2 linked regions of the Asanoa ferruginea genome follow. The protein of the gene in region 2 interacts with the protein of the main gene of each other region in a pairwise test. Links are inferred from orthologs where the notes say so. Each region holds a gene or a part of one and is shown on either strand. Other genes may lie near its edges.

Region 1 (14,413 bases), 1.5 Mb from region 2 along the record:
GACACCTTCGCTGTCGATGTCGATGCGCTACACGATGACCGTCGACGACGAGCAGGAGAACGTGCTCACCGATCACGAACGCGAGACGCGGATGCTGTCGTCGCGCGAGGCCGGCGCCGGCACCATCGGCAACTACGACTACGGCCTGATCGCGTCGTTGCCCAATCCCCGGCAACCGCAGCGACGGGTGGTGCTGCTCGCGGGCATCCACGGCACCGGCACCGTCGGCGCCGCCGGGTTCGTGACCGACGCCGGCAACCTCAGGACGCTCAACGGCCGGCGCGCCGACGGGATCGTGTCGGAGGTCGTCCGGGTCGACTACGCCGACGACATCGAGACGCCGACCCGCACCCGATTGGTCTAGCGCCGGACGCTCTTCGGGTCGAGGCCGTGTGCCTCGAGGTCGGCGTCGAGCATCTCGGTCACCAGCGCCTCGAACGACACCTCGGGCCGCCAGCCGAGCTCGACGCGGGCGCGGGCGGCGTTGCCGCAGTGGTTTCTGGGGTCGCTCGGCCGTTGCAGCGCGGGGTCGTGCACCACGTAGTCGCGCCAGTCGAGGCCGACCAGGTCGAACGCGAAGTGGGCGAACTCGGCGACGCTGCGGCTCACCCCGCTCGCGATCACGTAGTCGGCGGGTTCGTCGCGTCGCAGCATCAGCCACATCGCGCGTACGTAGTCGCGGGCGTGGCCCCAGTCGCGGCGCGCGTCGAAGTTTCCGAGCCGCAGCTCGGTGGCCTGCCCGCTGACGATGGCGGCGACGCCGTGGGTGATCTTGCGGGTGACGAACTCCGTGCGCCGGCGCGGCGACTCGTGGTTGAAGAGGATGCCGGACGCGGCCTTCAGCCCGTGCACGTCGCGATACATCCGCACCATGTGGTGGGCGTAGAGCTTGGCGCACGCGTAGGGGCTGATCGGCTCGAGCGGGGTGGTTTCCGACTGGGTCGCGGGCGCGTCGCCGAACATCTCGGCCGTGGAGGCCTGGTAGAAACGGGCCGGCAGGCCCTGCCGCCGGATGCTCTCCAGCAGGTTGAGCACCCCCGAGACGACGACCAGGTCGTCGAACGGGTCTTCATGGGAGCGGCCGACGAACGATTGGGCGGCCAGGTTGTAGATCTCGGCCGGCCGGGTCTGCGCGACCAGCCCCTCGACCTCGTCGCGCTGAGTGACGTCACCGGGGCGAAGCGTCGCGAGATGGCCGTCGGGCCGAGCGGCAACCACCTCGGCCAGCCGGGCGAGCGCCGCCTCGTCGATGTCGAACCCGACGACCTGGTAGCGGCGGTCGAGCAGGAACTCGAGCAGGTAAGAGCCATCTTGGCCGGCGACGCCCGAAATGAGTGCGGTGCGTCCCACGAGCCCCCGGCCGGGATCGAACCGGCGACATCTCGCTTACAAGGCGAGTGCTCTGGCCATCTGAGCTACAGGGGCAGCTTTGAGCACAGCATAGCGATCCCCCACGCCGGTGGCGCTTGCCAGGGCAAATGGGGCAGAGAGCGCCCACACCTTGGCACCAATGCGAGAAACCTTTACGGTGACCTGCAGACAAGGTGTCGGCGCGGTGACGTGCCGGCAGCTCTTTTCACTCGGATCGTCCGGCACGTTCCTGCCGGTGAAAGGAAGCGGTGTCCCCTCATGGCTACGGTCACCTACACCCAGGCCACCCGGATCTATCCGGGCACTGAACGGCCTGCGGTCGACCACCTCGACCTGGAGATCGGCGACGGCGAGTTCCTCGTCCTGGTCGGCCCCTCCGGTTGTGGCAAGTCCACCAGCCTGCGCATGCTCGCCGGCCTCGAAGACGTCGACGAAGGCTCGATCCACATCGACAGCCGCGACGTCACGCACCTCCCCCCGAAGGCTCGCGACATCGCGATGGTCTTCCAGAACTACGCGCTCTACCCGCACATGTCGGTCTACGAGAACATGGCGTTCGCGCTCAAGCTGCGCAAGACCTCCAAGGCGGAGATCGACCGCCGGGTGAAGGAGGCCGCCGGCCTCCTCCAGCTCGAGGAATACCTCGGCCGCAAGCCGAAGGCGCTCTCCGGTGGCCAGCGCCAGCGGGTCGCCATGGGTCGCGCCATCGTGCGTGAGCCCCAGGTCTTCCTGATGGACGAGCCGCTGTCGAACCTCGACGCCAAGCTCCGGGTGCAGACCCGCACGCAGATCGCCTCGCTCCAGGCCAAGCTCGGCATCACCACCGTCTACGTGACCCACGACCAGGTCGAGGCCATGACGATGGGCCACCGGGTCGCGGTCATGCTCGACGGCGTGCTCCAGCAGGTCGACACCCCGCGGGCGCTCTACGACAAGCCGTCCAACGTCTTCGTCGCGGGCTTCATGGGCTCGCCGGCGATGAACATCAAGACGGTGCCGCTGACCGACTCCGGCGCCAAGTTCGTTGACCTGCTCATCCCGCTGACCCGTGAAGAGGTCGCGGCGGCCCGGGCCAACGGTGGCGGCGACAAGGTGACGGTCGGCTTCCGGCCGGAAGACACCGACCTGGTCGGCCCGACCGAGGGTGGCCTGCCGGTCGTCGTGGAGCTGGTCGAAGACCTCGGCTCCGACGCCAACATCTACGGCCACGCGGCCCTCGACGGCGTCTCCGAGCGGTTCACCATCCGCACCGACCGCCGGCACATGCCCAACATGGGCGACACCGTGTTCGTCAAGCCGCGCGCCGACCGGCACCACGCGTTCCACGCCACCTCCGGCACGCGCCTCTAGATCACGACAGCAACCAACGACGGCGGGCCGGGCAACCGGCCCGCCGTTCGTGTTATCCGGCGAAGCGCCGCAACCGCAGGTCGCTGTCGCCGGCGCAGGCGATGACGCTGGTCGACCAGGTGCAGGTCGAGGAGCGCACCCCGACGAGCGCGCCGAGTTGCACCGGCTGCTTCTCGCCGAGCACCCAGCCGACCACGTTGTAGTCGGCGGCGCTGAGGCTCGGCGGCTTCCCGAAGATCAACACGCTGGCACCGTTGACCCGCGCCGCGACGCCGTCGCTGTCGAGCACCTGCTTGCCGGTCGCGTCGTAGCCGACCACGTGGTCGGTGCCCGACTCGTCGCTCTGCACCAGCACGTGGGTGCCGACCGGCAGGATCGAGTCGACCCCGGCCGCCGGTTTCGTCCAGGTCGCGCCGTCGCCGGCGAACGGCACCGCGACCAGTTCGGTGGTCTTCGTGTCGAACGAGGTCTGCTCCAGCAGGCAGATCCGCTTCTCGCCGCAGGCGCTCAGCGACGCCGCCCGGCGCTGCGGGTCGGCCGCCCGGTAGATGCTGCGCGGCTTGTCGAGGGCGTCGAGGTCGGCCGCGAACAACTCGGTGCCCTCGGTGGTGCGGACGGTGAAGAGCTGGCCGTCGTAGACCGTCGCGGGGTCGCCCGGGTCGGCCACGTTGGGTTGCTGGTCGAGGATCTTGCCGCTCACCGCGTCGATCACCCGGGCCGAGCGGTCGGCGCTGATCTGCACGAGCCGCTTGTCGTCGTCGCGGTCGGGGTCCAGCGCCGTGCCCGCGAAGTCCGCCGGGCCGCCGACGTCGGTGGGCGTCTGCGCGCCGTACACCTTGGTCTTGGTGTCGTCGTATTGGTTCTTCGGGGTGTCCAGGTCCCATTTGCGTTCACCGTCGCGCAGCCCGTAGCCGACCAGCTTCGCGTTCTTCCGGTCGACGACCACCAGGCGGTCGGCGACGACGAACGTCTCGTCTTCGCCGTAGAGGTCGACGCTCCACATCCGGCGGCCGTTGTCGGGATCGAGCACGGAAAGCCGGCGCGGCGCGGTGCTGCCGATCGCGTCGGCTTCAGCGAGGACGGCGCCCGGCACGGACCGGATGCCCCGCCAGTCGTCGGCGGCGTCAGGCACGTCCTGGCTCCAGAGCTGCTTGCCCGACGTGGCGTCGGCGGCGACGACGGTGAGCTTCTTCTGCTCGGTCGTGTAGGCGAAGTAGGCCCGGTCGCCCGTCACGTGGCTGAACGCGTCGTAGGCCCGTTCGCTCATCGGCAACGGCTGGCCGACGTCGCTGAACGCCGCGAACTTGACCTTGTCGTACCCGTCGCGGTTGAGCAGGGTGACGATCACCGAGACGGCGGCGACGACCACGACCAGCGCGAGCGCCACTGCTGGGAGCAAGAGCTTTCGGGGCAGGCGTCGCCGCGGCGCGGCCGGTGACCCCGGCGGCGGGCTCCACGGCCCGGCGGGTGCCGGTGAGGTCGGTTCCGGCGCCGCGAAGCCGGGCCCGGCCGGGACGGTCGCCGGTGCGGTCGCCTGGGCCGGGATGTGCGCGGCACGGGCCGGCAGCTCGGCGAGCGCGCCCTCGGCGACCGGCAACTCGGGCTGCTCGAGCACGGTCGGGGCGAGGCCCAGGTCGGAATGCAGCAGCCGGGCCACCAGCGGCACCCGGGAGGAGCCGCCGACCAGGAACAGCCCGGCGAGCTGGTCGGGCCGCAGCTTGGCGCTCTCGATCACTGCCGCGGTCTCCATGACGCCCCGGCGCAGCAGCGGGGTGGCCAGCCGTTCGAGCTCTTCGCGGGTGAGGTGGACGGCCTGGTCGACACCCGGGACCGCCACGGGCGCCACGGCCGCGCGGGACAACATTTCCTTGGCACCGCGTACGTCGTCCCAGAAGCGCCGCCGGTCGCGCAGTTGCGCCGCGTTGACCGGGTTGCGCAACCGTTCCCAGGCGGCCGGGTCGGTGCCGGCGAGCACCTGGCCCAGGTGGCCGACCAGCGCCGCGTCGAGGTCGAGGCCGCCGAGTTCGGCGACGCCACCGGAGGCGACCACGCTGAACCGCGACCGGCCGGTCTGATCCGGGCCGTCGTTGCGGACCACCGCGATGTCGAGCGTGCCGCCACCGAAGTCGAAGACCGCCAGCGCCGAGCCGACCGGCACCGGGCGGCGCAGCACCTCAGCGAAGTAACGGGCGGCCGCGACCGGCTCGGGCACCAGGGTGCTGGCGGGCCAGCCGGCCCGGGACAGTGCCTCGGTCAGCGCCTGCCGGCGCTGCGGGCCCCAGGCCGCGGGATAGGTGAGCGTGGCCGGTGGCAGGTAGCCGACCGCCTCGACGGCCGCGTGCGCGACGGCGGCCAGGATCGCGGCGAGCAGGTCGACGGTCGCCACCTCGCGGTCGCCGAGCAGCACACCGGCGGCGTCGACGTGTCGCTTCGGGTTGGGCTCGTAGCGGGCCGGGTCGGCCTGGGCGAGCCGCTCGGCGTCGCGACCGACGTGCAGCCGGCCGGCCTCGTCGAGGAGCACACCGGAGGGCAGCAGCGGTTGACCGTCGAACAGCAACGGTCGGGTGCGCCCGTCGGGCCAACGCAACACGGCAACCGTGTTGGACGTGCCCAGATCGACCCCGAGCGCGTGCCCTTGCATCTACCGACCTCCGCGGGGCGAGGGGATGCCCGGCCTTGCATGGTACGGCCGGGCATCCCTCGCCATGGCCGCGGCCTTAGTCGATGAAGCGGCGATCCGCGTTGAGGCTCTGGGTGAGCTTCAGCGTGATGAACTCGTTGTTGTCGGGGACGCCGGCGGTGCGGCCGGCCGAGCCCGGGAAGTTGTTGTCGTTGAGCACGGCGATCGTCTGGTTGTCGAGGATCACGACGTCTTCGATCGTCTGGAACGGGAACGTGAAGGTCTTGCCGAAGCCGCCGAGCTTCTTCGGGTTGTTGATGTTCATCAGGTCGGCGACCAGCGTCTTGTCCATGGCGCCGTCCTTGTCGCGGTCGCTCATGTTGGCCAGGTAGATCCGCTTGGTCTTGGCGGTGGCGCCCTGGCCGTTGTCGCGCTCGATGACCAGGAAGCGGTGGCCGTCGACGGCGATGGCGTCGCCGATCGCGTTGGCCGGATCGTCGAGCTTGTAGACGTAGTGCTTGCCGGTGTAGCCGCCGGCGCGCACGTCGAACTCGTTGAGCCGCAGCGTGCCCGGGGTGTCACCGGCGACGGTGCCCTCCAGCAGCGGGTAGAGCTTGCGGCCGTCGGGCGACTGCGCCATGCCCTCGAAGCCCTTGCTGCTGTTGATGTTGTTGGGCGTGGTGCCGCGCAACGGGTTCTCCGGCGCGAACACGCCGGGCAGCGAGATCGGCGCCTGCATCATGGCGCCGGTGCGGTCGAAGTGCAGCAGGAACGGGCCGAACTCGTCACCGATCCAGTAGGTGCCGTCGGCGGCCCGCTGGATCGACTCGACGTCGAAGTCCGAGCCGGTCAGCACCCGGTCCTTGCGGATCAGCGGCCAGGTCACGTACCCCTTGGGATCGGTCAGGTTGATGCCGCCGAGAACGTCGACCTTGTTCTCGTGGAAGACCGGCGCGAGGGTGTGGATGCGCAGGACGAAGTCCGCGCTGTTGGCCTTGTTGCCGAAGCCGTTGTCCGACATCACCTCGTAGCTGCCGTCGCCGTTCTTGACGATGCCGCTGAAGCCCTGCACGGGCTGGTCGTCCCAGGGTGCGGCAACGCCGTTGACCGGCGCGGTGTCGAGCAGCGAACCGGACGGCTCGCTCGCGGGCACGAAGGTGAGCGCCGGGAGCGACGCGAAACCGGTCAGGGTCGCGGGGCCGAACTCATCGGCATCGTGTGCCGACGCCGGTCCCGCGACACCCACGGCAAGGGCGACGGCCGCGGCCGCACCCATCCATACATTGCGACGTTTCGTCATGAGCCGAGAAGCTAGCCAGCCCGGATGAACCGGTCGGGGGCTGGATGTGAACGCCGGCTGTCAGGCGGCGTCGCTCCGGCGTCGGGCGATCTCGGCGAGCGCGACCGCGGCGGCGACGCTCGCGTTGAGCGACTCCACCTCGGACACCATCGGGATGCCGACCCGCATGTCGCAGGTCTCGCCGACCAGCCGGGACAGGCCGCGCCCCTCGGAACCGACGACGACCACCAGCGGGCCGACCGCGGCTTCCAGGTTGTAGATGTCGGTCTCGCCATCGGCGTCGAGCCCGATCACCACGAAGCCCTCGCGCTGGGCTGCCTTGATCGCCCGGGTCAGGTTGACCACCTGGCTGACCGGCACCCGTGCGGCAGCGCCGGCGCTGGTGCGCCACGCGGTCGCGGTGATGCCGGCGGCCCGCCGCTCGGGGACGAAGACGCCCTGCGCGCCGAACGCGGCGGCCGAGCGGATCGTCGCGCCGAGGTTGCGCGGGTCGGTGATGCCATCGAGCGCCACCAGCAGCGGCGTGGGGTGCTCCAGCGCGGCCGCCAGCAGGTCGTCGAACGGCTCGTAGGCGAACGGCGGCACCTGGATGCCGACACCCTGATGGAGGACGCCGCCGGTCATCCGGTCGAGTTCGGCGCGGCCGACCTCGAGCAGCGGGATGCCGCGGTCGCCGGCGGTGCGGACGATCTCGGTGATCCGGTCGTCGATGTCGATGCCCTGCGCGACGTAGAGCGCGGTCGCCGGGACCATCGCGCGCAGCGCCTCGAGCACCGGGTTGCGGCCGACCAGCAACTCCGGCGCGTCGCGCGGAGTGTTGGAGCGGCGGCCCGGCGCCACCCGCGGGTTGCCACCACGTTGCGGTGCCTGCCGCTGGCTCTGCCTCGGCTTGCTGCCCTTGGTGCCCTTGCCCCAGGTGGTGTCCTTGGTGCCCGGCTGCCCGATCTTGGGGGCCCGACCTTCGGCCGCCGCGGCCTTCTTCTCCTTGGCCTGTTTCCAGGCGGTGCGGTTGGGCAGCTTCTCGGTGCCCGAGTAGCCCTTGTGCCAGGGCCGCTCGTCGGCGGGCAGGGTGCGTCCCTTGCCGGACAGGCTCGACCGGTTCTTGCCGCCGGAGCCGGCGGCCGCACCCTTCTTGGGGGTGACCCGTCGGCCACGTCGCTGTGAGTTGCCCGCCATCAGTCCCTGCTTCCGATCGTCCAACGCGGGCCGTGCGGGGTGTCTTCGACGTTGACCCCGGCCGAGTTGAGCTGGTCCCGGACCGCGTCCGCGGCGGTCCAGTCTTTCCTGCTGCGCGCCTGCGCGCGCTGGTCCAGCGCGAGCGCGACGAGCGAGTCGATGATCCCGCGCAGCTCTTCGCCCGGCGTGCCCCCGGTCGACGCGACCGACCAGGCCGGGTCGAGCGGGTCGATGCCGAGCACGTCGAGCATCGCCCGGACGCTGCCGAGCGCGGCGCGAACACCCGCGTCGTCGCCGGCCGCCAGCGCGGTGTTGCCGGCGCGCACGGTCTCGTGCACCACCGCGAACGCGCCGGAGGTGTTGAGGTCGTCGTCGAGCGCCTCGGCGAACGCCGCCGGTAGGTCGCCGGCCGGGATCGCGCCCACCGACTCGACAGCCCGCTCCACGAATCCCTCGATCCGTCGGTAGGCGGTCGCGGACTCACGCAACGCCTCGTCGGAGTAGTCGATCCGGGAGCGGTAGTGCACGGAGACGAAGTAGTGCCGCAGCTCGACCATCCGCACGCCGAGCGCCGTGACGTAGTCGAGGTCGAGCGCGTTGCCGGTCGACTTGCCCATCTTGGCGTCGCCCAGGTTGAGCAGGCCGTTGTGGACCCAGAAGCGGGCGAACGGCAGCCCGGCCGAACGGGACTGGGCGATCTCGTTCTCGTGGTGCGGGAAGGTCAGGTCGAGGCCGCCGCCGTGGATGTCGAACTCCGGACCCAGGTAGCGCAGGCACATGGCGGAGCACTCGATGTGCCAACCCGGCCGGCCGGCGCCCCAGGGGCTCGACCACTGCGCCTCGACCGGCTCGTCGGGCTTGTAGCCCTTCCAGAGCGCGAAGTCGCGCGGGTCGCGCTTGGCCCGGTCGGCGCTGTCGGCGGCGCTGGCCATCTCGTCGACCCGCTGCCCGGAAAGGGAGCCGTAGTCGGCGTAGGACTTGACGTCGAAGTAGACGTCGCCGGAACCGTCTTCGGCCGCGTAGGCGTGACCGTTGTCGATCAACTGGGCGATCAGGCCGTGCATCTCGGTGATGTGACCGGTGGCCCGCGGCGCGTAGGTCGGCCGCAGCACGTTGAGTGAGCGGTAGGCGGCGTCGAGGATGACCTCGTTGGCGTAGGCGATCGACCAGAACGACCGGCCCTGCTCCAGCGACTTCTGCAGCACCTTGTCGTCGATGTCGGTGATGTTGCGGATGAACCTCACCTGGTAGTCGTTGCGCTCGAACCACCGACGGAGCACGTCGTAGCTGACGCCGGAGCGAAGGTGGCCGATGTGCGGCTCGGACTGCACGGTGAGGCCACAGAGGTACATCGAGACCTTGCCGGGCTCTCGCGGGACGAATTCCCGCACCGACCGGGTCGCGGTGTCATGCAAACGCAGCGTCACCTGACAAGGGTAGCGTTGATCCGTTTACGCCTATGCTCGCGGTGTGACGCAGCCGGTCTATCGGGCGGGCGAGACCGCCCAGACGCTCGACCGCGGCCTGCGACTGCTCTATCTGGTTGCTGATACTCCCGAAGGACTCACGGTCACCGAGGCCGCCGACCGGCTGGGCGTGGGCCGGGCCGTGGTCTACCGGCTGGTCGGCGCGCTCACCTCACACGGCCTGGTCCGCCGCGACGGCGCGGGCCGGTTGCGGCTGGGTGCCGGGGTGCTGCACCTGGCCAGGCGCGCACACCCCGTGGTGATCGAGGCGGCGCTGCCGGCGTTGCGGCGGCTGGCCGAGGAGGTCGGGGCAACCGCCCATTTGACCATCGCCGAGGGTACGGAGGCAGTGGCGCTCGCCGTCGTCGAGCCGAGTTGGACCGCCTTCCACGTGGCCTACCGGGCCGGGTACCGGCACCCGCTGGCGCGGGGCGCGGCCGGGCGGGCGATCGTCGCGGGCCGGTCGGGTTCGCCCGATCCGGTGACCACCGTTGGTGAGCTCCAGGCGGGCGCGTTCGGGGTGGCCGCGCCGGTGCTCGGCGTCGACGGCCTGGAGGCGAGCGTGGGCGTGGTCGCGCTGGAGGCACTCGACCTGGCCGACGTGGGCCCACAGGTGGCGGCGGCCGCTGCGGCGGTCGCCGGAGCGCTCGGGTCCTAGCGCCTTTCCACAGCCTCCGCCGAGTTATCCACAGGCTGTGTACGGCGCAATCACGCGAGTTATCCACAGGTCTGTCCACCGGTCGTCGTTCTTTTCATGCTGGATGACATGACCCGCGAATCGCCCCGACCCGCGGCGCTCGAGTGGCAGGTGTTCCGCGGCAGCGCGGCCGTGTCGGCCGGCCTGCTGTCCGTGCACCAGTTGCGCGCCTCGTGCTGGGCCCGGCTGCGCCACAACGTCTACGCCGACTCGCGGTTGGCCCGCGACCACGCGCTGGCCTGCCGGGCGACGCTGGTCCGGCTGCCTCCGGGCTCGGTCGTGGTGGCCGGCCCATCGGCAGCGACCGCGCACGGCCTGCGGTCGGTCGCCGGTCTCGACGATCCGGTCCATCTGATCGTGCTCGGTGACCGCCGCGTCGGCACGTCGGGCGGCACCATCCTGCACCGGGTGCACCTCGACCCGGTCGACGTCTGCCACCGCCGGCTGCCCGGCGGGTCGGCCGAGGTGCCGGTCACCACGCCGGCCCGCACCGCCTGGGACGCGGCGGTGTGGCTCCCCCTGACCGACGCGGTGGCGATCGCCGACGCGCTGCTCTTCCACCGGCTCGTGACGCCGGATCTTCTCGCGGAGGTCGCGGCCCGGCTGGCCGACCGCCCGGGTGGCCGCCGGGCCGCGCACACGCTGTCGCTGGCCGACGCCGCGGCCGCGTCGCGGGCCGAGTCGGTGCTCCGGGTCCGTCTGTTCCTGGCCGGCCTGCCGATGGCTCGGGCCCGCCCGCCGGTGCTCGCGGTCCGACCACCGCTGGCCTGGCCCGAATACCGGGTCGCCCTGTGGTGCGCGCCCGACCGGCACAGCGAAACAGTCATGATCAACGATGGCTGGCTAGTGCTGCGTTTCTCGCCGCAGCGCGAGTTTTCCGAGGTGGTGCGCGAGGTCCGGGCGGCGCTGACAGCTCGCGGATGCCGAACAAAGCGAAAACAGGATGTCGTGGAGAGCGCTCTCTCCCCTAACATGCGGTGATGGAGGCAAAGAAGCCGACACTAGAAGACGTGGGCCGCGCGGCCGGTGTTTCCCGCGCGACGGCATCCCGCGTGATCTCCGGCGGCCGCAAGGTGTCCGACGACGCCCGCGGCCGCGTCTGGCACGCCGTCGAGTTGCTGGGCTACCACCCCGACCTGGCGGCCAGGGCCCTGGCAAAAGGCCACAGCGACGTCATCGACCTGATCGTCATCGACGACGCGGCCGTCATGCTGGGCAGCAACCCCTACTACAGCCGTGTCATGTCCGGCATCCTGTCGGCGCTGGCCGGCAGCGACACCCAGATGCGCGTCCACGTGATCGAGCAGCCCGACGCCCCACGCCGCCTCGACGACGTCGCCCGGATCGTCGGCGTCGGCGCGCTCCTGGTCAACGTGCCGCCAGAACTCGCGGCCCGCTTCTCGGCCCGCTGCGCCCGCGTCGTGTCCCTGGGCCACTCGGCGCCGGGCGTCCCGTCGGTCGAGGCGGAAAACGCGGAGGGCGCCCGGTCGGCGGTGCAGCATCTCTACCGCACCGGCCGCCGCAAGGTGGTCGCCGTCCACGGCAAGCAGGGCAACTCGTGTGCGACCGGCCGCCGCAGCGGCTTCCACTCCGCGTCGGTCGAGGCGGGCCACGAGCCCATCGGCGCCGAGGGCGGTTTCTGCCTGGAGGCGGGGTTCGACGGCACCAAGGAGTTGCTGGCCGCCCACCCCGACCTCGACGGCATCTTCGCGGCCTGCGACCTGACCGCGATGGGCGTGCTCCGGGCCTTGGAGGAAAGCGGCCGCCGGGTGCCCGACGACGTGGCTCTGGTCGGCTTCGACGACAGCTTCCTGGCCTCCGTCGCCACGCCGGCGATGACCTCGGTCCGCCAGCCGGTCGAACACATGGCCGCGCTGGCCACCCGGGCGCTGCTGGCCAGCGAGACCGGCCCCAACTGGCACCGGGTGGAGCCCGCACCGCTCCAGATCCGCCGCAGCTCGGCCGCGGCCTAGCCGGCGGCAGCGGCTAAGGCCGAGTCATCCGCAAGACGTCGAGGAGGGAGTCCAACTCGGCCTCGGAGATCTTTCCGGACGCCACGTGCCCTCGGTCGATGACCACCGACCGGATGGACCGCCCGCTGGCCAGCGCCTCCTTGGCGATGGCCGCGGCCTCGTCATACCCGAGATGCCGGTTGAGCGGCGTGACGATCGACGGCGACCCTTCGGCATAGGCCAACGCCACCTCTTCATTGGCAGCGAGCCCCACCACGCAGCGGTCCGCCAGCATCCGGCTCGCGGCCGCCAGCAGCCGGATCGACTCCAGGATGTTGCGCGCCATCACCGGGAGCATCACGTTGAGCTCGAAGTCGCCCTGCGAACCGGCGAACGCGATCGTCGCGTCGTTGCCGATCACCTGCGCCGAGACCTGCCGCACCGACTCACACACCACCGGATTGACCTTGCCCGGCATGATCGACGACCCGGGCTGAAGGTCGGGGATCCGCAACTCCCCCAAGCCGGCCCGCGGGCCGGACCCCATCCACCGGATGTCGTTGGCGATCTTGTAGAGCCCAACCGCCACGGTGCGTAGCTGCCCCGACGCCTCGACCAGGCCGTCGCGGGCACCCTGGGCCTCGAAGTGGTCCTCCGCCTCAGACAGCGGCAACCCGGTCTCGGCCCGCAACCGCTCGATCACCTTGGCCGCGAACCCGGGCGGCGTGTTGACCCCGGTCCCGACGGCGGTGCCACCCAGCGGCAACGAGGCGAGCCGCGGCAGGGTCGACTCCAGTCGGGCGATGCCGTTGCGCACCTGGGTCGCGTACCCACCGAATTCCTGCCCAAGGGTCACCGGCGTGGCGTCCATCAGGTGGGTGCGACCGGCCTTGACCACGTCGGCGAACTCCACGGCCTTGGCCGACAGCGCCCCGGCGAGGTGGTCGAGCGCCGGAATCAGGCTGTTGACCACGGCCTCGGTGGCGGCGAGGTGAATCGACGAGGGGTAGACGTCGTTGCTCGACTGCGAGGCGTTGACGTGGTCGTTGGGATGCACGTCGCGCCCGACCTCGCGGGCCGCCAGCGTGGCGATCACCTCGTTGGCGTTCATGTTCGACGAGGTGCCCGACCCGGTCTGAAACACGTCGATCGGGAACTGGTCGTCGAACCCACCACCGGCGACGTGGGCGGCTGCCACCTGGATCGCGGTGGCCAGGGCCGCGTCGATCACCCCGAGCTCGCCGTTGACCGCGGCCGCGGCCCCCTTGATCTGCGCGAGCGCCCGGATGTTGCCCGGCTCGATCCCGCGCCCGGAAACCGGGAAGTTCTCCACCGCCCGCTGCGTCTGCGCCCGCCACAACGCTTCGGCCGGCACGCGTACCTCGCCCATGGTGTCCCGCTCGACGCGGAACCCGTTCTTCTCCGCTGCACTCACCGCTCCATCCTCCCCCTCCGGGAGGAGACACGCAGAGTGATCCACACCCCTCTGCACGGGACATCGGTGGGTCGCGAGCGCACCTAGAATTTGCGATCGCCGATATTCAGGAGGAACGGTTGTTCCGTCTTCTGGTTGCCGCGGCGGCCATTGGCACAATTCTCATCCCGGCCGGGGCCGCCCAGGCCGCGCCGGCGAATCACCGGCCCGGCGTCCCGTCGAGCCTGTCCGTTTCCGGCATCGCCTGCGGCGACAAGGGCATCTTCATCGGGACCCCCACGCCCGAATTCGTCGCCGCTCTCGCCGACCCCGACTTCGGCGTCAACCCGTATGAAAAGGTCACCGCGACCTTCGCGCTGTGGCCGGTCGGCCAGCCCGGCCAGCGGGTCGAGTGGCCGGCGACTCCGCTGACCAGCGGCGGCATCGCCCGGGCAGCGGCGCCGGCGGCCCTGACCAACGGCGTGCGCTACCGGTTCGAGGTGCGCGGCACCGACGCGGCCGGCGCCCAGTCACGCTGGTCGCCGGAGTGCACCTTCACGATCGACACGACCGCGCCGCACGCGCCGACGGTGACCTCCACCGACTATCCCGCGACCGGCCAGGCCGGTGGCCCCGGCATCGCGGGCAGGTTCACCTTCGCGGTCGCGGGCGGCGACACCGATGTGGTGGCCTTCCGCTGGTCGGCGGTGGGCGCCGGGCTGACCGAGGTGCCGGTGGGACCCACGGGCAACGTCACCGTCGAGTTCACCCCGACCTCCTACGGCACCACCATCATCACGGTCCAGGCGATCGATCGCACCCTCATCCGCTCAGCCGCGACGACCTACACGTTCGTCGTGCGCAACACCGAGCCGCGGCTGACCGACCTGACGCCCGACGCGGGCCCGGGCGAGCCGCACACGTTCCGGGTCATCCCGGGCAACCTGGGCGGCCTCGTCTCCTACGACTACCGCCTCAACGACGAGCCGGCGCAGACCGTCGCAGCCGCGCCGGACGGCACCGCGACCTTCGTCGTCACGCCCACGGCACCGGGCCGCAACACCATC
Region 2 (14,345 bases):
TCTCGCCGAGCAGCAGGACGAAGACCAGGCCCATCGCGATGACGATGACGGCCGCCGCCTGGTGGATCAGGTTGGCGAAGTTGAACGCGTTGGTGAACGTCGTGGGGCGCAGCGACGCGAACACGATCACCAGCGCGATGATGCCGAGCAGCGCCGGCAGGGAACCGGCGTCACCGCCGCGAACCCGGGCCCACCAGTTGCCGACCGCGGCGACCAACGGGTTGGCCGGCGTGGTCTCCTCGACGGGCTGTTCGGTCGTCTCGACCTTCGTCGGGGTGCTCATTTCAACTCCCCGTTGCCGTTGGTGATGCCACCGATGGCATCCGACCGACCGGTCGTGATGATCTCGACGACCTGGTTGCTCTTCACGTCTTTGGTCTTCATCTGTGCCGCCAGCCGGCCCAGGTAGAGGACCGAGATCCGGTCGGCCACCTGGAACACGTCGTTGAGGTTGTGGCTGATCAGCACGACCGCGAGCCCGTTGTCGGCCAACTGGCGCACCAGCCGCAGCACCTGCTCGGTCTGCGCGACGCCGAGTGCGGCGGTCGGCTCGTCGAGCACCACGAGCTTGGAGTTCCAGATCACCGCGCGGGCGATCGCGACCGTCTGGCGCTGGCCACCGGAAAGGCTGGCGACGACCTGACGGATCGACTTGACCGTGCGGACCGACAGGCCGGCCAGCGTCTCCTGGGCCCGGCGCTCCATGGTCGCCTCGTCGAGGATGCCGTTCTTCGTGACCTCGCGGCCAAGGAACAGGTTGTCGACGATGTCCAGGTTGTCGCAGAGCGCCAGATCCTGGTAGACGACCTCGATGCCGAGTTCGTTGGCGTGCTTGGGGTTCGTCACCGAGACCGACCGGCCTTCGAAGAGGAACTCCCCGGAATCGAACGGCTGACTGCCGGCGATCCCTTTGATCAGGGTGCTTTTGCCCGCGCCGTTGTCGCCGACGAGCGCGGTCACCTGTCCCGCATATGCATCGAAATCCACGTCCTGTAGGACGTGGACCGCACCGAAGCTCTTGTTGATCCCGCGCAGCGACAGCAGCGGCGCGGCGTCCTCCGTCGCCGTCACCGCCCCCGCAGCACCCTCCGGCACCGTCATGGTCACCTCACTAGTTGTTTCCCGGCCCGGCAGTAACCGTGGCCGTAAGCGCCCAGAAGGCCCGGCAGGTCTCGCCTGCCGGGCCTCTTGGCGTCACTTAGCTAACGCCTGCCTTGGTGCAGAGCTCGGCGTACTGGCCGGTGCAGATGTCGCTGGCCTTCCAGAAGCCGTCCGCGATGACGTCCTTGACGGAGTCCTTGTAGATGGCCTTCGGGGTCGCGAGCGCGGAGGGGACGTCCTTGTTGAGGACGGTGTCCTTGACCGCGCCGTTGACCAGGTCGCTGCCCGGGGTCTGGCCGTTGATCAGCGCGATGGCCAGCTTCGAGGCGGTGTCGGCCTCGACCTTGATCGCCTTGTAGACGGTCATGCACTGGTTGCCGGCGAGGATGGCCTGGAGGCCTTCCTTGCTCGCGTCCTGGCCGGTCACCGGGACCTTGCCCTGGAGGCCGTTGGCGGTGAGCCGGGCGATGATGCCCTGGGCCATGGTGTCGTTGGCGGAGATGATGCCGTCGACCTTGCCGCCGTTCTGGGTGTAGAGCTGCTCGAACGCGGTGCCCGCCACGGTGGCGTCCCACTTACCGGTCTGGTCACCGACGATCTTGTAGTCGCCGCTGTCCACCTTCGGCTTCAGCGCCTCGACGTAGCCCTGCTTGAACAGCGAGGCGTTGTTGTCGGTCGGGTCACCGTTGATCTGAACGATGTTGGCCTTGGTCTTGCCAGCGTCGGTCAGGCACTTGGTGAGGCCCTCGCCCATCAGCTTGCCGACCTGCACGTTGTCGAAGGAGACGTAGTAGGACGCGCCTCCACCCGGGGTCAGGCGGTCGTAGTCGATGGTCTTGATGCCAGCGGCCTGGGCCTTCTTCAGGCAGGCGCTGCCGGAGTCGGGGTCCAGGTTGACGATCAGGAGGACGTTGACGCCCGACGTGATCATGCCATCACAGAGGGTGCCGAACTTCGCCTTGTCACCATCGGCGTTCTGAATGTCGGCCGTGATGCCCGCGCCGTCAAACGCGGCCTTGAGCAGCGGTCGGTCGTTGGCCTCCCAGCGCGGCGAGGTGGCGGCGTCGGGGAGGATCACGCCGACCTTCTTGGCGGCAGCGGTGCCCCCGCCACTGTCTCCGCCCGAGTCGTCTGACCCACACCCCGCAAGTGCCAGCGCGCCGACCGCCATAGTGGCGACGGCGACCGACAGAAATCGGTTACGCATAACCTTTGACTCCTTCATGGCCGTTGAGCGGACCGCGTGGCCAGGGTGGCGCCATTGGCCTCCGCCAACCAGCGATCCGAAACACAAAATACTCGCGCATTTGGCGCCCAACCTCGCGCGGTCGACACGCTGCCGTAACGATCCGGTCACGGCACTGGAACCGGCTTCGATGCGTTCGGGCGAGCCGAGAAAGCGCTCTCAGAGCGTACGCTTTCGCCCGCGGAGAGGGGATAGGTTGACTTTGGATACTCGTGCGTCAGACGCCGACCGACAGCGCGTAGTCGAGTTGTTACAAAGCCATACCGCGGTCGGTCGCTTGACTCTTGACGAGTTCACCGACCGTGTTGGCGTGGTCTACAACGCCGATACTTTGGCCGATCTAGCTCGGGTGACCAGCGATCTTCCGGCCCTGCCGGAGAAGCCGGGCGCGGTCCGCCGAGACCTCCTTGCAATGTTCGGGATCGCCGCCGTGACCTTGTTGTTACTCGCGCTCTACATGGCCGTTACCCGTTAAGGACGCCAAGTTACGCCACTGTCGAATAAGGACTTTCGCGCCGTTTGGGGTCGGAACCGGCTTCGGCAGCCGCGGGCTCGTCGTCGCCGTGCCAGGAACGCCACAGCGCCGCGTAGGAACCGCCGGCCGCGACCAGCTCGGCGTGCGAGCCGAGTTCGGTGATCCGCCCGTCTTCGACCACCGCGACCCGGTCGGCGTCGTGCGCCGAGAAGAGCCGGTGCGCGATGGCGATGACGGTGCGTCCCTGAAGCACTGCGGCCAGTGACCGCTCCAGGTGGCGGGCGGCCCGCGGGTCGATCAGCGAGGTCGCCTCGTCGAGCACCAGCGTGTGCGGGTCGGCCAGCACCAGCCGGGCCAGCGCGAGCTGCTGCGCCTGCGCCGGCGGGATGGGGTGGCCACCGGTGCCGACCACCGTGTCCAAGGTGGACGGCAGGGCGTCGACCCAGTCGAGCGCGTCGACGGCCGACAGGGCCGAGCGCACCTCGTCGTCGGTCGCGCCGGGCCGGGCCATCACCAGGTTGTCGCGCACCGTGCCGATGAACACGTGGTGCTCCTGGGTGACCAGGGCGACGTGCGAGCGCAACTGGTCGAACGGCAGCGCGGCCAAGGGGACGCCGCCGACGGTGACCGCGCCGGCGGTGGGCGCGTGGATGCCGGCCAGCAGCCTGCCCAGCGTCGACTTGCCGGCGCCCGACGGGCCGACCATCGCCAGCCGCTCCCCCGGCTCGATCGTCAGGTCGATGCCGTGCAGGACATCGCGACCCTCCACATAGGCGTAGCGGACCCCGCTGGCCACCAGCCGCTCGCCGCGCGGTGCCGCGGCGGCCGAGTCGGCCGGCGCGGGACGGCCGGCGACCCCGAGCAGGCGGGCCAGCGAGGCGCCACCGACCTGAAGCTCGTCGAGCCAGGACAGCAGGCGGTCGATCGGGTCGGTCAGCGCCTGCACGTAGAGCGTCGCGGCGGTCACCTGGCCCAGCGTCACCCAGCCCTCGAGGTAGAACCAGCCGCCGATGAGCAGGGTCGCCACGACCGGCACCACATAGCTGATCTCGACGACGGGGAACCAGACCGTGCGGAGCCACAGTGTGTAGCGCTCGGCCGAGTAGGAGCGGCGGATGTCGTCGTCGGTGCGCTCCCGGCGGCGGTCCTGAAGGCGCAGCGCCTCGGTGGTGCGGGAGCCCTCGACGGTCTCGCTGATGCCGTCGGTGATGTCGGAGTATGCGGCGTTCTCGCGCAGGTAGCCGGCGGGGGCGCGACGCAAATACCACCGGGTGCCGGCCCACAGCAGCGGCACCACGATCAGGCAGGGCAGCGCCAGCAGCGGGCCGGTGAGCACGATGGCGCCGACCACGAACCCGCAGGTGACGATCGCGATCAGCGTCTCCGGCACCGCGAAGCGCACCGTGTGCGAGAGCGCGGAGACGTCGCGCGAGGTGCGGGTGAGCAGGTCGCCGGTGCCGGCGCGTTCCACCGTGGACAGTGGGATCGCCAGGATCCGGTCGACGAACTCCTCGCGCAGCTCGGCCAGCACCCGCTCGCCGAGGCGGGCCGAGCAGAAGGCGGCGAACCTGGTCAGCACCGCCTGGGTCACCACGAAGGCCGCGATGGCCAACGCGATCCGGTCGATCGCCCGGGTCGTGGTGCCGGTCGACAGCCCTTCGACCAGCTTGCCCAGCAGGCGGGGCGCGACCAGGCCGGCGACGGCGGCCAGGCCGTGCAGGCCGAGCGCGACCGCGAGGCTGCCGGGATGGCGGCGCATCAGCCGGCGGGCGTATTTGCGCACCTCGGCCGCGTCGGCGACGGGGAGTTGTTGACTCATTGGTCTTCCTCCCTGGTTACGGTCGCGCGGTAGTCGGGGTGGCGGCGCAGAAGGTCGCGGTGAGTGCCGGCCGCGACCACCAGGCCGTCGGCGACGAAGGCCACCTCGTCGGCCCGGTCGAGCACCAGCGGGCTGGTGGTGCAGACGACCGTGGTGCGGCCGGCCCGGGCGGCGCCGAGCCGGGCGGCGATGCGGGCCTCGGTGTGCGCGTCGACCGCGCTGGTCGGCTCGACCAACACCAGCGTCTCCGGGTCGGCGACCAGCGCCCGGGCCAGCCGCAGCCGTTGCTGCTGGCCGCCGGAGAACTCGCGGCCGCGCTCGGCGACCGCGGTGTCGAGCCCGGCGGGGAGCGCGTCGACGACATCGACGGCGCTGGCCGTGTCGAGGGCCGCCGCGATCGCGCCGTCGCCGCTGCCCCGCGGGTCGAGCTCGGCCCGCAGCGGCCCGGAGAACAGGCGGGCGTCGTTGTCGGCCACCAGGATCCGCTCGCGCACCGTAGTCAGGTCGAGCTCGGCCAGGGAGACGCCGGACAGGGTCACCGTGCCCTCGGCGAACCGGCCGAGCCGGTCGGCGATCGCCGCCGCGTCGACCGGATCGCGGGCCGCGATGGCGGTGAACCGCCCGGGCCGGACGGTCAGCCCGGACTCGGCGTCGACAAGCGGGCCGGCCGGGGTGGTCACCGGAGCGGCCGGGGAGGTGAACTCCGGCTCGAGCGTGAACATCCGCACCACCCGGCGGGCCGCCACGTGCCCGCGGGTCAGCCGATCGATCGCCTCGGTGAGCTGGCGCAGCGGGCTGACCAGGAACGCGGCGTAGCCGTAGAGGGCGACCAGCTCGCCGACGCTGATCTCGCCGCGCAGCGCGAACCGGGCGCCGAGCCAGGTGACCAGCACCAAGAACATGCCGGGCAGCAGGATCTCCGAAGCCGCGAGAAGGGACTCGATGCGGGCGACGCGGACGCCGGCGGACCGGAGTTCCTGCGACTCGGTGCGGTAGCGGCCGGCGAAGGTCGACTCGCCACCGACGCCGCGCAGCACCCGCAGGCCGGCGACGATGTCGCCGGCCCGGGTGGTCAGCTTGCCCTCCTGGTCGCGGTAGACCTGCTGGCGACGTTGCAGCGGCTTGATCAGGCTGGCGGCGATCAGCATCATCACCGGCACGCCGACCACGACGATCAGCCCGAGCGGCACCGAGGTGCGCAGCAGGATGACGCCGACGGCGACCACCGCCACCAGCGAGCCGGTGCCGCGGGCGGTGATGTCGAGCGCGCCGCCGATGTGGTTGATGTCGGACGTGCCGATGCTGACCACCTCGCCGGTCGCCAGCCGTTTGGGCAGCGTGGCGCCGACCCGGTTGGCCTGCCGCACGGTGAGCTGGATCGTGCGGTAGGCGGCGGAGAGCCAGTTGAACGCGGCCATCCGGTGGCGCAGGATGCCGGTCACCCCGGTGACCAGGCCGAGGCCGAACAGCACGGCGCCCCAGCGCAGCAGGCTGTCGGCATCACGGTCGGTGAGCCCGGCGTCGATGGCCCGGCCGACGGTCGCGGGGATCAGCGCCTGGCTGAGCATCCAGATGATGGCGAAGGAGATCGCGGCCAGCATCGACGGCCAGGTGCGGGCCGCCAGCCACACGAGGTAGCGGGTGGCCGACCTGACGTCGGGGTCGCCGGGATCACCGACGGGTAAGGGCCGCATAACAGGACGAAGCTAAATGATCAACTCCGTGCGGCGCCACCGATTAACGGTCGACGAGGGTGAAGTCCCATTCGTGCGGTGGCCTGGCCACCAGCAGCGGTGGCGCGGCCGGCAACGGCTCCGGATCACTGCGCCATCTGGAAATCACGACGCAGCGGTCGTCGGACGACGAGAACACCTCGCTCGCGATGTGCAGCGGGTTGACCTCGATCCGCGGCAGGGCCGTGTCGCAGACCCAGTGGACGAGGTCGGGCAGGCGGCCGGGCTCGGCACGGGCCTCCCACATGCGAGCGATCACGGGGCCGGACATTACACACTCACGAGCGTCAACGGCATCGCAGAGTCGGCCGGAAGATCCAGCCGGCTGGGGCGGACGCCGGCCGCGACCAGGTGCGAGCCCAGCGCGGCGACCATCGCGCCGTTGTCGGTGCAGAGCTTCGGGCGCGGCACCCGCACGGTGATGCCGACCTTCGCCGCCCGCTCCTCGGCCATCGCCCGCAGCCGCGAGTTGGCGGCCACCCCGCCACCGATCACCAGCGTGTCGACGCCGTGCTGGCGGCACGCGGCGATCGCCTTGGCGGTCAGCACGTCGCAGACCGCGTCCTGAAAGGACGCCGCCACGTCGTCGACCGGCACCGGCTCGCCGGCCCGCTCGCGGGCCTCGACCCAGCGGGCGACGGCGGTCTTAAGGCCGGAGAACGAGAAGTCGAACCGGTGTGCGGCCTGGTCCTTGGCCGCGGTCAGGCCGCGCGGGAACTGGATCGTGACCTGCCCGGAGCGGGCCGCCCGGTCGATCGGCGGGCCGCCCGGGAACGGCATGCCGAGCAGCCGGGCCACCTTGTCGAACGCCTCGCCGGCCGCGTCGTCGATGGTCGAACCGAGCGGGGTCACCCCGCCGGCCAGGTCGTCGACCAGCAGCAGCGACGAGTGACCACCGGAGACCAGCAACGCGATCGCCGGCGCCGGCAGCGGGCCGTGTTCCAGGGTGTCGACGGCGACGTGTGCGGCCAGGTGGTTGACGCCGTAGACGGGCTTCTCGGCGGCCATCGCGTAGCCCTTCGCGGCGGCCACGCCGACCAGCAGCGCGCCGGCCAGGCCGGGGCCGGCGGTGACCGCGATCGCGTCGATGTCGGCCAGCGTCACGCCGGCCTCGTCGAGCGCCCGCTGCATCGTCGGCACCATCGCTTCCAGGTGTGCCCGGCTGGCCACCTCGGGCACCACACCACCGAACCGCGCATGCAGGTCCACACTGGACGCGAGCGCGTCGGCGAGCAGCGTGGTGCCGCGGACGATGCCAACGCCCGTCTCGTCGCAAGAGGTCTCGATGCCGAGGACCAGGGGTTCGTCAGTCACGTCTCATCACCAGTGCGTCTGTGTTGCTTGGTTGGTAATAACCACGGCGTACGCCGATCGGCTCGAAACCGTAGGTGGCGTAGAGCTTCTGGGCCGGTGCGTTGTCGATCGCCACCTCCAGCAGCACGGCGGGTGCCTTCTGCCGGGCGGCCTCGGCGAGCAACGCCTCCAGCATCATCCGACCGATGCCCTGGCGTTGCGCGTCGCGCCGGACCGCGATGTTCTGGATCCACGCCTCGTCGCCGTTGACCGCCAGGCCGCCGTACCCCTGGATGCGCTCCTGCTCGTCTTCGGCGACCAGGTAGTAGTGGCCGCTGGACAGCTCGTTCCAGAACATGCCGGCCGACCACTTCTCGGCGCCGAACAGGTCTTCCTCGATCGGCAGCAGGGCGGCGATGTGCCACCAGCGCAGCCGGGTGAGCGTGACGATCACGGCAGCACCGGCTTGTGCCCTCCCGCCGCGACGGCGTCGGGCCGGCGGAGGTAGAGCGGGATGAGTTGCTCGCTCGGCGCACCGGCGCGGATCCGCTCGGCGGCGTGGGCGGCGAACCCTTCGACCGTGGGGTAGCGCGGCTCGTCGAGCACCTTGAGATCCAGCCGGTCGGCGTAGAGCAGGGCGCCGTCGCCGAGCGCCACGGTCGCGTCCGCGGCCAGTTCGGCGACGCGGGCCGGCTGGTCGACGTGTGGGCCTTCGCGCCGGGAGCCGTCCTGGTCGTAGATCGCCCAGTAGACCTCGCGCCGGCGCGCGTCGGTCGCGACCAGCGTCACCTGCCCGGGCGCGCCGCCGATCGCGTCGAGGGAGCACACCCCGTAGGTCGGAATGCCCAGCGTCTGGCCCATGCTGGCCGCCGTGACCAGACCCACTCGGAGGCCGGTGAACGGGCCGGGGCCGGTGCCGGCCACGATCGCGCCCAGGTCGCGGACGGTGGCACCGGCCTGCGAGAGCGCGAGCTCGACCAGCGGAGCCATCCGCTCGCCGTGCTGCGGGCGCTGGTCGACCGTGCGGTGTTGGGAGCGCACGGCGAAACCGGTCGCGGTGACCTCGACCACGGCGGCCAGGACGGCCTGGGTGGAGGTGTCGACGACGAGAGCAAGCACGATATGCACCTTATCCGGGTGGTCAGGCGGGCGCCGAACGGCTCCAGTCGATCGTGGGCTGGCCGGCGTCGGCGAGGGCCTTGTTGGCGGCGCTGAACGGGCGGCTGCCCAGGAACCCGCGCGGGTTGAGCGGGCTCGGGTGGCCGGCCTCGATGACCACGTGGGCGGGGTTGCTGACCAGGGCCGCCTTCTTGCGGGCGTAGCTGCCCCAGAGCAGGAAGACCACCCGGTCGGGCTCGTCTTCGAGCGCCCGGATGGTGGCGTCGGTGAACGCCTCCCAACCCTTGTTGGCGTGTGACCCCGCGGCTCCCTCGCGCACCGTGAGCACCGCGTTGAGCAGCAGCACCCCCTGGGTGGCCCAGCCACGGAGGTCACCACCGTCGGGAGCGGCGGAGCCGAGGTCGGCGGCCAACTCCTTGTAGACGTTGCGCAGCGATGGCGGGACCCGGACGCCGGCCTGGACGCTGAAGCTGAGCCCGTGTGCCTGCCCGGCCTTGTGGTAGGGGTCCTGGCCGAGGATCACCACCCGGGTGTCGGCCGGCTTGCACAGCCGGTAGGCGGTGAACAGGTCGGGTAACGGCGGGAAGACCGTGGTCGCGGCGTATTCGGCCGCCACGAAGGCGCTCAGGTCGGCGGTCGCGGCCGGGTCGAGGTGTGGCGCCAGCGCGGTCTGCCACTCGCTCGGCAGCAGGTCGGTGAGGTTCATCGGGCGTCCTCGGTCAGCGCGGCCACCCGGCTGGCCCAGTCGCCGCCGGCCGGCTCCAGGGTGATCACCCGGGTGTCGTCGTCGCGCCGGTCGATGCGTACGCCCAGATGGTCGTCACGCAGTTGCTCCACGATGCCTTCGCCCCACTCGACCACGGTGACCGCGTCGTCCATCGAGGCGTCGAGGTCGAGCCCGTCGATCTCGGCGAGCGGGTCGGCGGCCGCACCGATCCGGTAGGCGTCGGCGTGCACGAGCGCGACCGTGCCGCCGCGGGCCGGATCGGGCCGGTGCACCCGGGCGATCACGAAGGTCGGCGAGGTGACGTCGCCCTGCACCCGCAGCCCGGCGCCGATGCCCTGCACCAGCGCGGTCTTGCCAGCGCCCAGCGGGCCGGTGAGCACGACCAGGTCGCCGGGGCGCAGCAGCGCGGCCAGCCGGGCACCGAACGCCCGGGTGTCGTCCACAGTGGTCAGCTCGATCATGCTGAGGTCTTCTCCAGAAAGGCGATGAGCGTCGCGTTGACTTCGTCGGCGTGTTCGAGCATGACGACGTGGCCGCTGTCGTTGACCTTCACGAACTCGGCGTCGGGCAGGTGCCGCAGGATCTCTTCGGAGTGCGCGACCGGCGTGATCATGTCTTTGTCGCCGACGATTATCACCGTGGGCGTGCGTTCGAGCGCGGCCAGGGCCGGGTAGCGGGCGTGCGTGTAGAGGGTGCGCAGATAACGGGCGACCGTGTCGACCGAGGTGCGCGAGTTCATCTTCTCCACATAGGACACCAGCGACGGGCTGGGCCGGGACTCGCCGAAGCCGTAGCGGCGGGTGAGCAGCCAGGCCAGGTCGGAGGCCGCGGTGCGGGCCCGGTCGATGGTCGGGCCGGTGAGCCGGGTGGCGCTGTTGACGAGCGGGAGCAGCGGGCCGCCGACCCGGCCGATCACGGCGGGCAGCCCCAGCCGGGTCTCGTCGATCAGACCACCCGAGGTGGCCATCAGCACGCAGCCCTTGACCCGGTCGTCGAAGAACTCGGGGTAGAGCTCGGCGAACGCCATGATGGTCATGCCGCCCATCGAGTGGCCGATCAGGATCATCGGGCCCTCGGGGACGGTCTCCTGCAGCACCGCGTGCAGCGTCTCGCCGAGCGCGGGCAGCTCGTATTCGCCGGTCTCGAGCTTGCCGGAGCGGCCGTGGCCGGGCTGGTCGTAGAAGACCATCCGGTGCTCGCCGCGCGCGGTCAGGGCGCTGCGCTGGAAGTGGAAGGTGCCCATGTCGAGGCAGAAGCCGTGGACGAAGACCAGCGTCGGCTTGGCCGTGACGGCCGCCGTCGGCTCGACCACCTCGACGCGGATGTCGGTGCCGTCAGCGGTGGTGACGGTCACCAACTCGTCGTAGGGCAGGCGGTCGAAGGGCTCGTCCACGTAGGGGTCAGCCACGCCGCGCTTCGAGCGGCGGACGACCGCGCGCTCGACCGCGATCCCGGTGGCGATCCCGGCTGCGGCGAGACCGACCACCGCGCCGAGAATTCCCGCGCGGCGTCGGGTGCTCATTCACCGGCCTCGCTCTCGCTGTGGTAGACGCGTGGAACGCGAGTGCTGCCGAATCGGGTGACGATCTCGTAGTTGATCGTGTCGATCGCCGCGGCCCAGTCGTCGGCGCTAGGACCGCCGTTGCCGAACAGCGTTGCCACGTCGCCGGGCGCCACCGGCTGGTCACCGACGTCGAGCACGATTTGATCCATGCAGACCCGGCCGGCGATCGTGTGCCGGACGCCGTCGATCGAGACCGGCCCGATGTTGGAGGCGTGCCGCGGGACGCCGTCGGCGTAGCCGAGCGGCACGACGGCGAGCGTGGTCTCCCGCGTCGTCGTGTAGGTGTGGCCGTAGGAGACGCCGGTGCCGGCCGGCACCCGCTTGGTCAGCATCACCCGGGCCCGGGCGGTCATCGCCGGACGCAGCCCGAACTGCACGCCCGGGATCGGCGACAGGCCGTAGACCGCGATGCCGGGGCGGACCAGGTCGAAGTGGGCGTCGGGGCGGGTCAGCGTGGCGGCCGAGTTGGCGATGTGGCGGAGCTGTGGCCGGACGCCGAGCCGCTCGGCCACCGCCAGCGCGTTGCGGAACTGGTCGAGCTGGTGGTCGATCGTCTCGTGGCCGGGAGCGTCGGCATAGACGAAGTGGCTCCACACCCCGATGATCTCGATGGCGCCGTCGGCCTGGGCCTTGGCGGCGGCCTCGACCAGGGCTGGCCAGTCGTCAGCGGTGGCGCCGCCCCGGGACAGGCCCGTGTCGATCTTGAGGTGGACCCGGGTGGGACGCTGCGCCCGCTCGCCGGCAGCGACCATCTCGTCGAGTTGACCCAGGCTGGCCGCGCTGAGGTCGATGTCGTTGGCGACACCTTCGTGCAGCGGCAGCCCCGGCGACAGCAGCCAGGCCAGCACGGGCGCGGTGATGCCGGCCCGGCGCAGGCCGAGCGCCTCGTCGAGGGTGCAGACGCCGAGCCAGGTCGCACCGCCGGCCAGGGCGGCCCGGGCGGCGGGAACCATGCCGTGGCCATAGCCGTCGCCCTTGACGACCGCCATCACCGCGGCGCTGGTGCCGGCACGCAGCCGGGCCACGTTGTCGCGGATGGCGTCAAGGTCGACGCTGACTTCGGCTTGCCACATAGAGCCCAGACTACTGGGCGGTAGTGACGTTTTCCGGCTCACCCGGTCAGGGCGGCTTGGACCGGTCGGAGGGCGGCCGCCACGTCCGGCGCGGTGACCGGGCCGTGCCGGGCCGCCTCCCGCCCCGCGAGTCCGTGCAGGTAGGCGGCTGTGATGGCGGCCACTTCCGGGCGCAGGCCGCCGGCCAGCAGGGAGCCGAGCAGGCCGGCGAGCACGTCGCCGGTGCCGCCGGTGGCGAGCGCGGCGGTGCCGGTCGGGTTCGCGTAGGTCAGTCCGTTGGGTGTCGCCACGATCGTGCGATCACCCTTGAGCAGGACGACCGCGTTGGTGTGCGCGGCCAGTCGCAACGCGGCACCGACCCGGTCAGCGCCCGGCTCCTCGCCGGCCAGCCGGGCGAACTCGCGGTCGTGCGGGGTGAGCACCATCGGCGCGCTGCGCCCCCGCATCAGGTCGGCCATCGCGCCGTCGACCAGCAGGTTGAGCGCGTCGGCGTCGAGGACCACCGGGAGGCTGGTGGCGAGCACCATCCGGACGGCGGTCGCGGCCGCGTCGTCGGTGCCCAGGCCGCTGCCGACCACCCAGGCCTGCACGCGGCCGGCGTCGGCGAGCCGGTCGGTGGCGATCACGCTGGGGTGCGCCTGCACCACCGCCTCCCGAGCGCTGCCGGCGTAACGGACCAGGCCCGCCGGCCCGGCCAGCGCGCCCCAGGTGGACAGGATCGCCGCGCCCGGGTAGGTCGCCGATCCGGTCGCGATGCCGACCACGCCGCGGGTGTATTTCTCGTCGCCCGGGCCGTGCTTCGGCAATGCCCGCGCGATGTCGGCGCGATCGGGCACCAGGATGGCCGGATCGGTCCGCAGCCAGGGGCGCAGGCCGATGTCGACCAACTCGAGCTCGCCGGCCAGCGGCGCCGCCGGGCCGACGACGTGTGCGGGCTTGAGGCAGCCGAAGGTGACGGTGACGTCGGCACGCACGGCCACACCCTCGACGTTGCCGGTGTCGACGTCGACGCCGCTGGGCACGTCGACCGCGACCACGACGGGGCGTTGCCCGCGCCGGCCCCTTCTTTCCAGCGTGCGGTGCAGCGCCGTGGCGGCGCCGCTGCGCAGGCCACCCTTGGCACCGATGCCGACGATCCCGTCGACAATCAGGTCCACAGTGGCCGGTGGAGTCGCGGCGGCGCGGCCACCGGCTGCTCGCAGAGCCTTCAACCCAGCTTGGTGTACGCGTTCCGGGTCGAGCACCACGGCCGTGACCGAGGCGCCGCGGCGGGCCAGCATCGCGCCGGCGTAGAGCGCGTCGCCGCCGTTGTTGCCGGGGCCGACGAGGAGGGTGACGCCGGCGCCGTACACCCGTTGATCGAGCATCAGGGCACAGCGGCGGGCCAGTCCCGCGGCGGCGCGTTGCATCAGGGTGCCCGCCGGGAGGTGGGCCATCAGCGCTTCTTCGGCCGACCGGACGTCGGCGACCCGCCAGGCTTGTCTCACTGTTCTGCCACCACCATCGCGGACGCGATGCCGCCGTCGTGTGAAAGCGAAAGGTGCCAACGGTTGACCCCCCGCTCGGTCGCGGCGGCGGCGACCGTGCCGCTCACCGTCAGCCAGGGTCTGCCATCCGGGTCGGTGACGATCTCGCAGTCGTGCCAGTGCAGGCCGGCGGGGGCGCCGAGGGCCTTGGCCACCGCCTCCTTGGCCGCGAACCGGGCAGCGAGTGATTCCGGTGCCCGCGGGTTGCCGGAGCCGGTGAAACGCTCGGCCTCGGTGAAGAGGCGGTCGCCGAGCAGTGGGGTGCGGGCGAGCGCGCTTGTGAAGCGTTCGACGAGAACCACGTCGATGCCGACAGCGACGATCATCAGCACAGCCTATTAGCACCCGGCGTACGCCGTGGGCAAGGCATGTGGACAGCGGCGCCGCCTGCCTTGTCTTCGTTGTCCACAGGCCCGTTTTCGCTGCTCGCCCCGCCCTAACGTCTGTGCTCTCTTCGCTGGGAGGTTTGACATGGACGGTGACCTGCGGGTTGATCCCGACCTGTTGCGCGACCGGGCGGCCGAGTTGTCGCTGGTGGCCCGCGCGCTGGCGACGGGTGGGTTCGGGCTGGGCGTCGACGCGCCGGACTGGTCGGCCGGGGTGGCCCTGGCCGCCCTGGCGTCGACGGTGTCGTCAACGCTGGGCTCTGCGGCGGCGCGGGTGGCCCAC

What was found.
Region 1: the proteins of DFJ67_RS06305 (region 2) and rlmB interact in binary tests that used the Escherichia coli proteins (3 or more experiments, as listed by UniProt). The link is inferred for Asanoa ferruginea from one-to-one orthologs.

The regions. Positions count from the first base shown.
Region 1 is NZ_QUMQ01000001.1:2,767,863-2,782,275, reverse strand. The notes cover bases 5,760-8,759. They hold rlmB (23S rRNA (guanosine(2251)-2'-O)-methyltransferase RlmB), read right to left. Parts: upstream 7,818-8,759; coding sequence 6,702-7,817; downstream 5,760-6,701. Other genes in these bases: cysS (cysteine--tRNA ligase), read right to left, coding at 7,817-8,759; DFJ67_RS13175 (esterase-like activity of phytase family protein), read right to left, coding at 5,760-6,641. Outside these bases: DFJ67_RS13200 (hypothetical protein), read left to right, coding at 1-364; DFJ67_RS13195 (GDP-mannose 4,6-dehydratase), read right to left, coding at 361-1,350; DFJ67_RS13185 (ABC transporter ATP-binding protein), read left to right, coding at 1,630-2,721; DFJ67_RS13180 (Hsp70 family protein), read right to left, coding at 2,774-5,362; more of DFJ67_RS13175, read right to left, coding at 5,439-5,759; more of cysS, read right to left, coding at 8,760-9,244; DFJ67_RS13160 (IclR family transcriptional regulator), read left to right, coding at 9,288-9,941; DFJ67_RS13155 (hypothetical protein), read left to right, coding at 10,050-10,961; DFJ67_RS13150 (LacI family DNA-binding transcriptional regulator), read left to right, coding at 10,961-11,953; DFJ67_RS13145 (class II fumarate hydratase), read right to left, coding at 11,967-13,322; DFJ67_RS13140 (hypothetical protein), read left to right, coding at 13,487-14,413. UniProt on the Escherichia coli protein: Specifically methylates the ribose of guanosine 2251 in 23S rRNA.
Region 2 is NZ_QUMQ01000001.1:1,280,506-1,294,850, forward strand. Bases 11,414-14,345 are described here. They hold DFJ67_RS06305 (NAD(P)H-hydrate dehydratase), read right to left. Parts: upstream 13,638-14,345; coding sequence 12,189-13,637; downstream 11,414-12,188. Other genes in these bases: alr (alanine racemase), read right to left, coding at 11,414-12,150; DFJ67_RS06310 (holo-ACP synthase), read right to left, coding at 13,634-14,002; DFJ67_RS06315 (hypothetical protein), read left to right, coding at 14,148-14,345. Outside these bases: DFJ67_RS06235 (sugar ABC transporter permease), read right to left, coding at 1-283; DFJ67_RS06240 (ATP-binding cassette domain-containing protein), read right to left, coding at 280-1,071; DFJ67_RS06245 (sugar ABC transporter substrate-binding protein), read right to left, coding at 1,199-2,308; DFJ67_RS06250 (DUF1707 SHOCT-like domain-containing protein), read left to right, coding at 2,478-2,822; DFJ67_RS06255 (ABC transporter ATP-binding protein), read right to left, coding at 2,833-4,641; DFJ67_RS06260 (ABC transporter ATP-binding protein), read right to left, coding at 4,638-6,335; DFJ67_RS06265 (hypothetical protein), read right to left, coding at 6,379-6,633; tRNA (adenosine(37)-N6)-threonylcarbamoyltransferase complex transferase subunit TsaD, read right to left, coding at 6,645-7,688; rimI (ribosomal protein S18-alanine N-acetyltransferase), read right to left, coding at 7,681-8,121; tRNA (adenosine(37)-N6)-threonylcarbamoyltransferase complex dimerization subunit type 1 TsaB, read right to left, coding at 8,118-8,786; ung (uracil-DNA glycosylase), read right to left, coding at 8,809-9,492; tRNA (adenosine(37)-N6)-threonylcarbamoyltransferase complex ATPase subunit type 1 TsaE, read right to left, coding at 9,489-9,974; DFJ67_RS06295 (alpha/beta fold hydrolase), read right to left, coding at 9,971-11,035; more of alr, read right to left, coding at 11,032-11,413. UniProt on the Escherichia coli protein: Bifunctional enzyme that catalyzes the epimerization of the S- and R-forms of NAD(P)HX and the dehydration of the S-form of NAD(P)HX at the expense of ADP, which is converted to AMP.